Regions from separate parts of the Haloactinospora alba genome, predicted to be linked through region 1. Evidence: predicted binding sites of a transcription regulator. Region 1 holds the regulator's gene; each other region holds the start of a gene.
The links. The regulator LexA, encoded in region 1, represses DNA repair genes until DNA is damaged. The targets are predictions, from matches to a motif close to TCGAACANNTGTTCGA.
Positions count from the first base shown of each region.

Region 2: a site for LexA is predicted at 2,689-2,704, ahead of FHX37_RS20670 (DUF6504 family protein). Genes of this name have one in related genera too.
Region 3: a site for LexA is predicted at 2,152-2,167, ahead of FHX37_RS11645 (DUF6504 family protein). Genes of this name have one in related genera too.

Region 1 covers NZ_VFQC01000001.1:2,474,794-2,479,177, forward strand. Annotated here, with positions in the region: gene FHX37_RS11105 (vitamin B12-dependent ribonucleotide reductase) at 1-348, opposite strand, end outside; gene nrdR (transcriptional regulator NrdR) at 429-896, opposite strand; gene FHX37_RS11115 (LysM peptidoglycan-binding domain-containing protein) at 1,160-1,627, opposite strand; gene lexA (transcriptional repressor LexA) at 1,865-2,632, shown strand; gene FHX37_RS11125 (hypothetical protein) at 2,691-3,431, opposite strand; gene FHX37_RS11130 (hypothetical protein) at 3,638-4,321, opposite strand; gene leuS (leucine--tRNA ligase) at 4,328-4,384, opposite strand, start outside.
Region 2 covers NZ_VFQC01000003.1:42,842-47,225, reverse strand. Annotated here, with positions in the region: gene FHX37_RS20695 (N-acetylmuramoyl-L-alanine amidase) at 1-108, shown strand, start outside; gene FHX37_RS20690 (hypothetical protein) at 394-663, opposite strand; gene FHX37_RS20685 (hypothetical protein) at 650-907, shown strand; gene FHX37_RS20680 (DivIVA domain-containing protein) at 1,020-1,757, shown strand; gene FHX37_RS20675 (TetR/AcrR family transcriptional regulator) at 1,857-2,471, opposite strand; gene FHX37_RS20670 (DUF6504 family protein) at 2,717-2,980, shown strand; gene FHX37_RS20665 (STAS domain-containing protein) at 3,198-3,569, opposite strand; gene meaB (methylmalonyl Co-A mutase-associated GTPase MeaB) at 3,864-4,384, opposite strand, start outside.
Region 3 covers NZ_VFQC01000001.1:2,592,097-2,596,480, forward strand. Annotated here, with positions in the region: gene FHX37_RS11635 (GNAT family N-acetyltransferase) at 1-656, opposite strand, end outside; gene FHX37_RS11640 (LLM class flavin-dependent oxidoreductase) at 703-1,710, opposite strand; gene FHX37_RS11645 (DUF6504 family protein) at 1,826-2,077, opposite strand; gene FHX37_RS11650 (quinone oxidoreductase family protein) at 2,317-3,282, shown strand; gene FHX37_RS11655 (SPFH domain-containing protein) at 3,291-4,384, opposite strand, start outside.

The DNA of each region.
Region 1 (4,384 bases):
GGAGGCGAAGTACCCGTTGTCCCGGCCGGTCTCGGTGTACACACCGGCGACACGGTCCACCAGCTGTTTGAGGCTCCACTCACGTTCCGGACTGCCGACAGCGCCACGGAAGTACTTGCTGGCCACGATCTGGGTGGCGTTCATCGACCACTCGGCCGGGAACTCCACGCCACGCTGTTCGAAGTTGATCGAGCCGTCCCGCCAGTTCGTCATCACAACGTCGCGGCGCTCCCACTCGACCTCGTCGTAGGGGTGCACACCCGGTGTGGTGAAGACGCGCTCCACCTTCAGTCCTTTGCGCTTGCCTTTACCGCCGCGTCCCGCTGTGCCGCTGGTGGTTTCCGTCATCGTCTCCGCTCCCCCTGCAAAATCACCCGTACACGCCACCCGGCGGCCGGGCGGCGCGGTGTCAGCTTCTGGACCGCTCGTCAGGAGTGCTCGCCCGGATCGTCCCGGTCACCGCGTAGTTTGGCGATCTCCTCCTCGAAGTCCGCGACCGACTCGAAGCCCCGGTAGACCGAGGCGAAGTGGAGGTACACCACCTCGTCGAGCTCGCGCAACGGTTCGAGGATCGCCAGACCGATCTCCTGGGCCGGAACCTCGGCGACACCCTTGTCTCTGATCTCCTCCTCGACCTGCTGGCCGAGTTTCGCCAGGGCATCCTCTGTCACGGGCCGGCCCTGGCAGGCCCGCCGGACACCAGCGATGATCTTGTTCCGCGAAAACGGCTCGGTGACCCCCGAGCGCTTGACGACCATGAGCAGCACGGCCTCCTGCGTCGTGAAGCGGCGTTCACACTCCGGGCAGGCCCGCCGCCGCCGTATCGCGGAGCCGTCCTCGGTTGAGCGGCTGTCAATCACCCGGGTGTCAGGATGCCGGCAGAACGGACAGTGCATGCCGGTACGCCTCCCCTGGGGTGGATCAGAGTCTCCACACGCCAACTAACTGGAACAACACAATTCTTGGACGCTTGCTTCCAAGATCATCACTAGATGTTGTGGTTAACTTATGACCACAGGCCGATGTTCGCAACTCCTGACACCGGCGATGCGCGAGGAGAGCTTGCCCACCATGGCAGCGCGGCCCCGTCTTCCGGCGGGCTCCCGGAACATCGGTCTCCACCGCGCCGACCGCGGCGCGGGAGCGGAGGGGGTCGGCGCTACCGGGGGCTCTCCGCGGTGGGGAGGACGAGGGTCTGGCCGGGAACCAGCGTGGAGTCGGAGAGGTCGTTGAGCTCCACGATCTCGTGCACCGTGCGGCGCGGATCCTCACCCGGGCGGATCTGCTCGGCGATCCCCCACAGCGTATCGCCGTCCCGCACGGTGATCGTGGTCGTCGCCGAGCCCGGGAGCATCGCGTTCGGGGTAGGCCCGGACGCGGACGCCCCGGCTGCCACGGCGGTCATGACCACCATCGCCACCCCGACCGTGGCCGCGAAGCACAGCACCGAGACAAGAGCCACACGGCCGCGCCGCGTGAGCCGCATGCCACGACCGCCCACCGCCGCGGCGCGGAGGTCCGTCAACCCCGCGACGGGACTCGTCCCGCAGCTGTCCTGGCGATCCTCAGTGTCCGCCCGCCACTCGGGGATCTCCACCGTCCAGTCGAAAAGAGCCGGTTCAGACATGGTTCCCACCTGAGAACGCAATTCGTTAGAACTAACGTTCGATTAAAACTGTATATCGGCGCGGTTTCATCGCCGATTCGAACCTTTGTTTGATATCCTTTATCGCAGGAATCAGCGCTAGACACGTTCCGCTGCGGTACCCGCGCCGCTCACTGACGCGCACCGGATACCGTCGCCAGACGGCCGACCGTGAGATTCCGCCGATAGCCCTTACACCGACCGCCGAGGAGGCCGGCTGTGCCGGAGGAAAACCACCCGACGCAGGAACCTCGTCCGGACGGGGTCTCCATCACTGCGTTCCGGCCTGCGGTTTCGGGTAGCGACAGCGGCCGGAACTCCTCCGCCCAGCCGAGCAGCGCACCCAGCCTCACAACCCGGCAGCAGAGCGTCCTGAACTGCATACACCGCTACGTGCGGCAGCGCGGATACCCGCCGTCCATCCGGGAGATCGGCGACACGGTCGGGCTGTCGAGTCCGTCCAGTGTCGCGCATCAACTGAAGGTCTTGCAACGTAAGGGCTATCTCTACCGTGATCAGAATCGCCCACGTGCGGTAGAGATTCGCATTCCGGGACAGCCTCCGGTCCGTTCGTGGGAGCACGCGGCGGAGGACCCGGCCTCCGACAGCGCGAGTTCCACCGACGTCCCGGTCGTGGGGCGGATCGCCGCGGGTGGCCCCATCCTGGCCGAGGAGTCGGTCGAGAACACTCTCACCCTCCCCAAACAGCTCGTCGGCGAAGGCCGGCTGTTCATCCTCACCGTGATCGGAGAATCCATGGTGGACGCCGCGATCACCGACGGGGACCTCGTCGTGGTACGGCAGCAGCCCGACGCCGACAACGGTGACATCGTGGCCGCGCTGCTCGACGAGGAGGCCACCGTCAAAGAGCTGAAACGGGAGAAGGGGCACGTGTGGCTCATGCCGCGCAACGCGTCCTTCGAGCCCATCAACGGCGACGAGGCGACGATCCTGGGCAAGGTCGTCGCGGTCATGCGCCGGGTCTGAGCCGAACGCTCCCCTGGGCGCGCCGCACCGTCCGCTCCCCCGCGCCGGCGAACGGGTCTCAGGCACCGTCCGCGGCACGCCGTACCGCGGCCTCGGCCAGTTCCTCAGCCTCGGACAGGACTTCCTCATCGGGGATGGACGAGCTGGCCTGGAAGTCGACCGACGCCGTGTAGCACGTCGCGGTGTACAGGTTGGACACCTGCACCCCCACGCACCCCCATGTGAAACCCGAGTCGAATTCGTACCAGGAGCGGGCCTCGTCCCCGATCCCCGAGAGCTCCTCCGGTGCGTGCTCCTCGGACTCGGCCCGGAGCATCTCGGCCGCGTCCGCGCTACCGTCGTCGCTCCAACCGCCGGTACTGCTCACCATCACCAGCCGCGCGGCGGCGGGGACGACGGAACCGTCCTCGGAGGTGGTCCACTTGCACTGCCGGCCGTCCCGACGCTGGCCCAGTCCGGATATCGGCTCGGCCGTCTCGGTGTCGTAGTCGGCCACCAGCCGTTCCAGGACCTCGCCCTCGGCGACGGTGCATTCCGGAGCGCCGCCGAACTCGCTCCTGGTGGTGGTGAGGGTGACGATCGCCCACACGCCTCCCGCCACCAGCAGCAACGCCAGCACGGCCAGGACGGCGACCATGGCCACCGCGCACCCCCGGCTCCGCTTGGAGGCCAACGTCGCGGCGGAAGACGCTCCCGCCGCGGACTGGCTCTCCGGTGCCGAACCCGCATGGGGGTGAGCCGGCCGCTGCGGCAGCGGCCCGGGCCTCTGGTCGGGACCGCCGGAAGGTGGCTGGCCCATGGGGCGCCTCCCCTTCGTGGAACGTCTCCGAATGTCCTCGTGCTCCGCCGCTGTGCCGGACCACGCCCGCACCAACTATGCCAGGAGCCCCGGCGGGGCTCCGCCCTCCCCGGAGCACCTCGCGGCGTCCCGCCTCCGCCGGACGGGCCAGGCGTGCGGTCGCGGACACACGCGCTTCCCGCCGCGGCCGTGCAGGAACGTGGAAGCTACAGGGCGGAGGCGATCCGGTCGGCGACCGAGGAGACGCCATCCCGCGCCTCGCCGTAGGAGAGCGCGTCCCCGCCGTCGGCCTCCTCGCCGCTGTAGAAGACGCGTACCACCAGGTTGTCGCGTCGGAACGCCACCTCGGCCGAACCCGCCCCCGGTGTACTCGACCAGACCACCGCCTCCGGGCCCACTGACGGTACGGGTTCACTCCTGTCGATCCCGGTGGTGGAGGTGAGACGGGCGAGTTCCTCGCGCGCCGCGTCCGCCCCGCTGACGCCCCCGGCCTTGTCCGTGAAGTGGGCCTCGTAGTCGACGTGCAGGACCCGCGCGGGCGCCTGTGCGGAGTCCACGGAGGTCCACTCGCACGTGGCGCTGTCCGACCCCGCCAACAGCCCGTGCTCGTTGGTCTCCAGCAGCGCCCGCGGCACCACGGACTCCACGGTGTCCGAAGCGAGGGCACCGCAGGCCGGGGCGCTCGCGTACGCGTCGTCGGGGCTGGCCTGGGTCGCCGGTTCCTGACGCTGCCAGACCAGCCCCACGGCGGTCGCGAGCGCGGCGATGACGACCGCCGCCGCGCCCGCCCACAGCCAGTGTCGGGGCCGGGGCCGCTCCACCATCCGCCGCGTCTCCCGGAACAGCGGGGAGAGCCACGTACGGCGGGCGTTGTCGAGCCGCTGCCTCATCGGGAGTCAGCCGACCACGATATTGACGAGCTTCGGAGGGCGTACCACGATCTTGCGAATCTC
Region 2 (4,384 bases), on a different contig from region 1:
AACATGCGCGATCCGGACGACGCGGAGAAGATCACCGACAGCCAGTGGCGCGAGCGGGCCGGCGCCGCGCTGGCCTCCGGGCTCGCCCACTACGCGCGACGGGACTGACTCCCGTTCCCCCAGGCACCGGTCGGCCGTGGCACCGGGGAACGGCGGCCGCCGGAGGTTCCCTATCCTGCTGCCATGAATCGTTCTCCCCACCACTACCAGCACCACCGCAGTCAGGCGCCCCACCACCAGGGCGGGCACGAGTGGCCCCCTCCCGAGCACCCGTCGGCCACGCCGATGTCGCCCGGGGCGGGGTTCCGCGACCACGCGCGCCAGCTGCTCCCCTGGCTGCCCGGCCTCGCCGGGTGCGTCCTGGTCGTTCTGCTCTTCAGCACGCCGGTTTTCTCAGCGCTCACCCCGGACCTCGGAAGCGCCTTCGCGCTGGGGCTCCTGTTCAGCCTGGCCGTTGCCGCGGCGGTCCTGGCCGTACTGGTCCGCAGGACGCGCCGGATGTTCACCGGAACCACTGTCGTGGCCTCCCCCACCGGGGCGGAACTGCGCGACCGCGCCGGGTACGTGAACTCGGCTGAGGTGGGCCGACGTCGTCCGGGTCGGCCCCGTTGTGGACAGGCGCTCCCGCATGTACTCCACCATGAGGGACGTGTCGGTGGACACGGCGGTGGCCCTGGGGAAGGCCACGAGCCTGAAAGTCCGCTCCCAGGTCCTCATCGGCTGGGGAGAGCGCTGGTTCCCCGGCAGCGCCCCCTCCCACCTGCGCGGGGAGCGCGCCAGGCAGCCGCGTAACCCCGACACGGGCCAGGAACTGGTCACTGTCTCGTTCACTGCCGCCGGCCGCGCCGACCGGTCCAACCCCCTGCTCGCCCACCTCCGGCACTACCGGCCCGACCTGCTCCACTGACCGCGCGGCCCGCCGGGTCCGGACCGGAACACGCCTCCCGGCACACCGGGGCGCGGGACCCGGGACGGAGGTGCGGGGCCGCGTCGGAACCGCCCGTCTGCACAATAGTGGTATGGCCCTGAAACCGGCTGACATCCGCAACAAGCAATTCCACACGGTGCGCCTGCGTCCTGGGTACAAGGAGGAGGACGTCGACGCGCTGCTCGACCAGGTGGAAGCCACCCTGGCGGCGCTGCACGGCGGCCCCCGGACCGAACGGTTCGTCACCGCCGAGGAGGTGGAGGCGTCCCGGTTCCGCACCACACGGTTGGGACCCGGTTACGACGAGGACGAGGTGGACGCCTTCCTCGACCTCCTCGCGGCCGAGTTGCGCGCGCTCGGTCTGAGCGCCGACACCGGACCGCCGCAGGCGGGCCCGCCCGGTGCTGGTGGACCCCCCGGCCCCGCGGCTCCTCCCCACTACCAGCCGCAGCACGGCCCACCGGGACCACCGGGTCCACCGGCCCCACCAGCGCCACCGGGAGTCCGGCCGCCCGCTCCTCCCGCCTCTGCCGGTCCGCCACCAGGCCCACCCGCCGGAATCACCCCCTCGGGCATCCGGGATATGGCGTTTCCCGCGACCCGGGCCACCACCGGCTACGAGGAGCAGGAGGTGGACGCGTTCCTACGCCGCGCGGAGGGAACGCTGGAGGCCCTGCTGAGCGGCGCCCCGCACAAGGCCACCCTCACGTCCGCCGACGTCGACCGGGCCCGGTTCTCCACCACACGGGCGCGACCGGGGTACGACCCCACCCACGTGGACGCGTTCCTGGACGACCTCGCCAACGAGCTCCGGCGCCTGGGAACGTAGGTCCCCGGAGCCCAGAAGGTCGATGGCGGCGCGGCACGGTGGGTCCGGCCTTCCCACGCCCAGGCCGGGCGTTCCGGTGCGCGAACCGCCCGCGGCGGTTTACGGGCGCAGGCCCGCCAGGAACAGGTCGGCGAAGTACGCGCCGACGTCGGCGCCGCTCAGCTGACCCTCCGGGTTGTACCACATGCCGAGGTGGTGCACGGCGCCGAAGTACTGGGTGACGGCGAGCTCGGCCGGGACGTCGGTGCGGAAGACACCCGTGCGTTGGCCCTCGAGGACCATCTCGCGGAAGCGCTCGTGGTAGGCGCGGCGCTCCTTGCGGACCGCGTTCTGCCGGTCGGGCGAGAGCATGTGCAGCGAGCGGAAGAAGATGACGGTGTCGTCCAGGTTGCGCACCGTGGTGTGGACGACGTCCGCGGCGGCGGCGTGCAGCCGCTCCTCGACCGGGCCGGAGGCGTTCGCGTACTCGTTCAGCCGACGCGTCTGCATGGCCAGCACGCGCTGGTACACCGCGAAGAGCAGGTCCTCCTTGGAGGAGTAGTAGTGGTACATCGCACCCTTGGTGACCCCGGCGGTGTCCACCAGCTCCTGCACCGAGACCCGTTCGAAGCCGCGCTCGGCGAACAGCCGGGATGCGACCGACAGCAGCCGTTCCGGCACCGGAGCCGTGCTCACCCGGGGCGCGGCCTCCTGATTCCCGCTTGCTTCCGTCATGCTGCCCATCCCGCTTTCTGTGACGCCGACCCCCAGGATAGGCGTACCGGCCGGTCGGTGCCGGGCAGTGGCGGCGTCCGGAGGGACGCGACACGCCCGGGGGGGCGGTCGGGACGCCGCGCGTGTGACGGATGTGGCAATCTGCGCGCCACGGGCCCGCGCCGCCGTAAAGTGGGGCGCAATCGGACTCCGGACGTGTGGCGCACCTACTGGGAACTCGAACGTGTGTTCGATACCCTGACCGCGTGAGCCTCTACAACGAACCGATCGACGTCCGGAAAACCACCAGCGGGCATCCGGCCCTGTTCACCTGGCGAGGCCAGATGTACCGGGTACGGCGCATCATCGAGACCTGGGAGTGCACGGGAGGCGACACGGCCGGGGTTCCCGGCGGACAGACCCGGCTCGTCCGGGTCGCCGCGGAGACGGACCGGGGCGACCCCAGCATCGCCGAGATCACTGTCGGTCCCGCGGAGAACCACGGGACGATGCGCCGCCTGTGGTGCTGACCCCGTCGCCGGGCCGCGACCGGGGCGTGGCCCGGCGACCGGCACGGTGCCCCGCGGGGCGGCCTGCCGGCGGGAGCGCACCTCGGCAACCGGTCCTTCACTGACCGACGGGGTCCGACGGGCCGGGCTCCGGGGCGGCGCCCGCGCTGCGGGCTTCGAGGGTGGTGGTGTCCAGCGCTGAGGGGAGCGTTGGCGACGGGTGGCGCCGCCGACGGAACTAACCGGCCTGCTGCTTGGCCTCCAGGGCCTCCATCGCGTTGACCGCGGCGGAGACGGTGTTGTGTACCGGAACCTGGCGGTGGAGTCCGACCAGGCGTACGACCTTGGTGACCCGTTCGTTGGGAGCCGCGAGCGCGAGGCTTCCGCCCCGCTCCGTGACGGCCCGGTAGGCGTTGATGATGACGTTCAGCCCGCTGGAGTCCATGAAGTCCAGCTCCGAAAGGTCGAGGATCATCCACGGGCCGTGCGTGTCGACATCGGACAGGACATGTTCGTGGAGGTCGCCCGCAGTGGCGATGTCGAGGTCGCCTTCGACCTTGACGATCACGCTGTGGTTCTCGACCCGGGTGCTCAGCCCAAGCCTGTGCACGTTCACTCCTCCCAGCCCCACACGGTGCGGGGTCCCCTTAAGTGTTCAACCGTACGGAACGGCATGGCGGAGGCCGTCGGCTATGCCCGCGACCCCGGCCCCAGCACGCCTGGCCTGGCGAACAGGGTGCCCGGAGAGTCGACAGGCACGGCTCCCGCTGGGCTTCCGTAAGTCTCTGGCCACACACGGTATTAGGCTATCCGGCCGACGGGAATGCCATCGCGGAAGATATTTTCTCCCATATAGGTCATATCAGACAGAGGCAAAGCGTGACCAACCTCACGCCATATTGCGCTACTCCCCAGTAGGTTCGCCGTCCGAGTCCCCCGGGTCAGTGACGAACGCGTCCAGTGCCCGTTCCGCGGCAAGCGTAGCCGTCACCTCCCCCGAGCGAAGCTCGGCCTCCAACCGCGGCAGCAGGTCACGCACCCGCGCGTGCCGCGTCAACCGGTCCATCAGCCGCGCCTGCAGCTGTTCCCACATCCAGTCGACGCGCTGCCGGGCGCGGCGGTTGACGAACTCCCCCGCGTCACTGAGGACACGGCGGTGCTCGGTCACCGCGTTCCACACGTCCTCCAGCCCGTCACCGGTCAGGCCGCTGCAGGTCAGCACCGGCGGCTGCCACGAGGGGTGCGGCGGCTGCAACAGCTCCAACGCCCGGGACAGTTGGCGCGCCGCCGCCCGCGCCTCCTGCCCGTGCGGACCGTCGGCCTTGTTCACCGCCACCACGTCGGCCAGCTCCAGCACCCCCTTCTTGATGCCCTGCAGCTGGTCGCCGGTACGGGCCAGGGTGAGGAAGCAGAAGCAGTCCACCA
Region 3 (4,384 bases), 120 kb from region 1:
GCGTGGCCCAGCATCCGGGTCGCGATCCCCCGCCTGCGGTGGTCGGGGTGGACGAAGAGATCCTCCACCATGCCCATGTCGCCGTGCCCCGGCCAGGAGGCCACGAAACCGCACGGGGTCCCGGCGCTGCGGGCGATCCAGTACCGAGCCGCGGGTGCCTTCGCCCGGAGGGACGCCAGTTTCTGGCGCGTGTGGGCGGGCGGGACCGGCACGCGTCCCTCCGTCGCGGCCTCCTCCTCGTGGTCCATGCGCAACAGCCGTCCCAGCTGCTCCCAGTCGTCGCGCGTGGCAGCGGCGGTGAGCGTCACCGAAGCGGGCGGCAGTGGGGGTGCGGGGCCGGTGAGCACCAGTGCCAGCTCGGTGCTGCGGTACCGCCATCCCGCCAGCAGCAGTGCCGGTTCCGCCGCCGCGCTCGCCGGTCCCACCTGGATGCGGGAGTCGCGGTCTCCGAGCCATGTTCCCGCCTCGGCGAGCTCGCGCGCGAGGCCGGCGGGCGTCGTCTCCGTGATGTGGGTGACCAGGTTGCACTCTCCCGCGGACGGGGCGTGGCTGTTGCGCAGGCAGCGGCTCGCGGGAAGGCGCCGGGTGCGGGCGCCGAGCGCCTGGAACCCGACCACTGTCTCCTCCACCGCTGCCGGTGACGGCCATCGAGCCATAGCGGCACTCTAGACCCGCCGCACCCGCCGCGGCCACGGGTTTTCCCTACCCGCCGCCCAGGCCGAACTCGCCGGCGAGCAGTTCCAGGCTGTGCCGCCGTGCGGCGCTGTCGGGCATGGGGGTGGCGATGACCACCTCGTCGGCGTGGGCCTGGGTCGCCACGGCACGGATGCCTCCGGCGACCTCACCCGGTTCGCCCACGAACATCCGGTCGGCCATGGCCCGCCGGATCGCCCGGTAGCGGGAGGTGGTCCGGAACTCCCGCGCCTCCGCCAACGGGGTCGGGGTGGTCTCCCCGGAACGCAGTTTCGTCATGGTCAGCGACCAGAACGCGGCGAAGTCCTCGGCGAGGTCCGCGTCCTCGCTCGCGAAGGCGATCACGGAGAAGCTGCTGTAGGGGGTGCTCAGCCGGGTGGAGGGCTGGAACGAGTCCCGGTAGCGCCGCAGCAGCGGCACGGCGTAGTCCGGGTTGATCTGCTGCGCGAAGGAGAACGGCAGCCCGTGCTCCGCGGCGTAGCCCGCCCCGTTGTCGCTGGAGCCCAGCATCCACACCCGGGGTGGTTGGGGCACCTCGGGTGTGGCGGCCACCCGGGCGAAGCGGTGGTCCGCGGGAAGGTCACCGTCCAGGAACCCGAACAGGTCCGCCGCCAGGGCGGCGAAGTCCACGTTGGCCACCGCCTCCCGGGACCCCCGCAACGCCATGGCGGTGACGCCGTCCGTTCCCGGGGCCCGCCCGAGTCCCAGGTCGATGCGGCCGGGGAACATCGCCTCCAGGGTGTTGAACAGTTCGGCCACCCGCAGCGGGGCGTGGTTGGGCAGCATGATCCCGCCCGCGCCGACCCTGATCCGGGACGTGGCCGCGGCGACCCGGCCGATGATCAGCTCCGGGGCGGTGCAGGCCATCCCTGCCGCGTTGTGGTGCTCGGAGAACCACACCCGGCCGTAGCCCAGCCGCTCGGCGAGCTGGGCGGACTCCACCACCTCGGTCAGCGCCTGGTGGGCGCTGGTCCCGGGAGGGTTGAGGACGTAGTCGAGGATCGAGACGTTGAGCATGGCAACTCCGCGAGTGTGGGAGGCGGTCTCCTGCTGTCTACCAAAACACGGTTTCCCGGGCGGCACGGGCCCGCGTTCAGGGGCCCGTGCTCCGTTCCCCCGGGAACGGGCAGCGTCAGCACCGAACCCGTGCCACGTGCCACTGGCCGCTCGGCTTCTCGTGCCTCAGTTCGTAGATCCCCCGCGAGGTGTCCGAGCCCGCCTCCACACGCCAGTGCACCCGCCCCGGAGGCTGCTCGTGTGTCGCCGGGTCCCAGTCGGAACGCAGCGTCACCCAGTAGTCGACGACCCGACGGACCGTGTACATCCGCCCTCGCCAGGTAAAACGCACCGGACGCCCCTCCTGCTCACTCACGCTGATCGGCACGTCGCAGAACTCTCCCACCTGCCGGACCCCTCCCCGGAGGCTTCCACCGTGCTGCCACGACGAACCCTCCGAACTCGAACGCGTATTCGAATTATAGTCGAACCTATGTACGAGACCAACCGGCACCGTCGTGTCCCCAGGAACAGCGCGCCGCGGCGCGCCCTGCCCGCGAACCGATAGCCTCCCCTGGTGACGGCCGCCACAGCGGCCACCAACCGGCCCAGCTAAGGAGTTCGCGCATGCGCGCCATCCGCATCGAGGAACAGGGCGGACCCGAGGTGTTGCGCCTCGCCGACGTAGCCGACCCGCAGCCCGGCCCCGGCGACGTGGTCGTCGACGTCGAGGCCCGCGGCGTCAACTTCATCGACATCTACCAGCGCAGCGGCGCCTACAGCATGCCCCTGCCGTTCACTCCCGGTGTGGAGGGGGCGGGAACGGTGTCCGAGGTCGGTTCGGAGGTGACCGGAATATCGGTCGGCCAGCGCGTCGCCTGGGCGATGCTCCCCGGCGCCGACGCGGAGCGCGCCGTCGTTCCCGCCGACCGGACCGTGCCGGTACCCGACGGTGTCAGCACGGAGCAGGCCGCCGCCGTCCTGCTGCAGGGGCTCACCGCCCACTACCTGACCCACTCCACCCACCCGGTCCAGCCCGGCGACACGGTCCTGGTGCACGCGGCCGCCGGTGGGACGGGGCTGCTGATCACCCAGCTCGCCAAACTGCGCGGCGCACGCGTCCTGGGGACGGTGTCCACCGAGGCCAAGGCGGAGCTCGCCCGCAGCGCGGGGGCCGACGACATCATCCGCTACACCCGCGACGACGTCACCGAGTCCGTGCGCAGGCTGACCGACGGTGCCGGAGTGGCCGCCGTGTACGACGGTGTGGGGGCGGACACGTTCGACGCGAGCCTGGCGAGTCTGCGCCCGCGCGGCACGCTCGCGCTGTTCGGCCAGTCCAGCGGCCCGGTCCCCCCGGTCGACCCGCAGCGCCTCAACAGCGCCGGTTCGGTCTTCCTCACCCGGCCGAGCCTGGGCCACTACGTCGCCGGCCGCGACGAGCTGCTGGAGCGCGCGGGTGACGTGTTGGGGCGGGTCGCCGCGGGGCAGCTGGACGTCCGTGTGGGCGAACGCTACCCGTGGACCGAGGTGGCCCGGGCCCACGAGGCACTCGCCGGACGCGGGACGGCCGGCAAGCTGCTACTCGTCTGATGCGGGCGTCACTCCTCGTCGCTGCGCTGGCTCGGCGGTTTCGAGGAGCTGGGGCGAGCGGCGGAGGCCTCCTCCGCGTCCCTGCGCGCGTCGGCCACCGCCTGGGCCGCCATCCTGGCGGCCTCCTCCGCATCGGCCGAGGAGGCCATGGCCCCCTCCGAACCGCTGGTGAGCTGGGGAACCCGTTCCTCCTCCCGGGTGGAGGCCGCCGAGTCGGCAGGCTCCGCCCCGGTTTCCGGTTCGGGCTCCCCCGCCGGCTGGGCGGCGCCCGTCTGGTCCGCGAACGCCCGGGTGACGTTCTGTACCGCCTGAGTGAGCTCGCCGGGGATCACCCAGAAGGTGTTGCCTTCCCCGTTGGCCAGGTGCGGCAGCGTCTCCAGGTACTTGTAGGCCAGCAGCTTGGGGTCGGCGTTGTTGCGGTGCACGGCCTGGAACACCCGCTCGACCGCCTTGGCCTCACCGTCGGCCTTCAGGATGGCGGACTGCTGCTCCCCCTGTGCCTCCAGGATCGCCTGCTGCCGCGCGCCCTCGGCGGTGAGGATCTTGGACTGCCGTTCCCCCTCGGCGTGCAGGATCACCGCGCGCTTGTCCCGCTCGGCCCGCATCTGTTTCTCCATCGCCTCCTTGATGGAGGGCGGTGGGTCGATGGCTTTCAGCTCGACCCGGTTGACCCGGATGCCCCACTTTCCGGTCGCGTCGTCCAGCACTCCGCGCAACGTGTCGTTGATCTGTTCGCGTGAGGTCAGGGTGCGTTCCAGGTCCATGCCACCGATGACGTTGCGCAGCGTGGTGACGGTGAGCTGGTCGATGGCGGACAGGTAGTCCGCCACCTCGTAGGCGGCCGCACGGGGCTCGGTGATCTGGTAGTACAGCACGGTGTCGATGTTGACGACCAGGTTGTCCTCGGTGATCACCGGCTGCGGCCGCGAGGAGAACACCTGTTCCCGCAGGTCGTACTTGGTGCGCACCCGGTCCACACCCGGGATGATGAAGTTCAGTCCCGGCTGGAGGGTGCGCAGGTAGCGGCCGAACCGTTCGACGTTGTAGGCGTGCGCCTGGGGAACGAGCCGCACCGTCGCGACGGTGACCAGGACGACGAGGG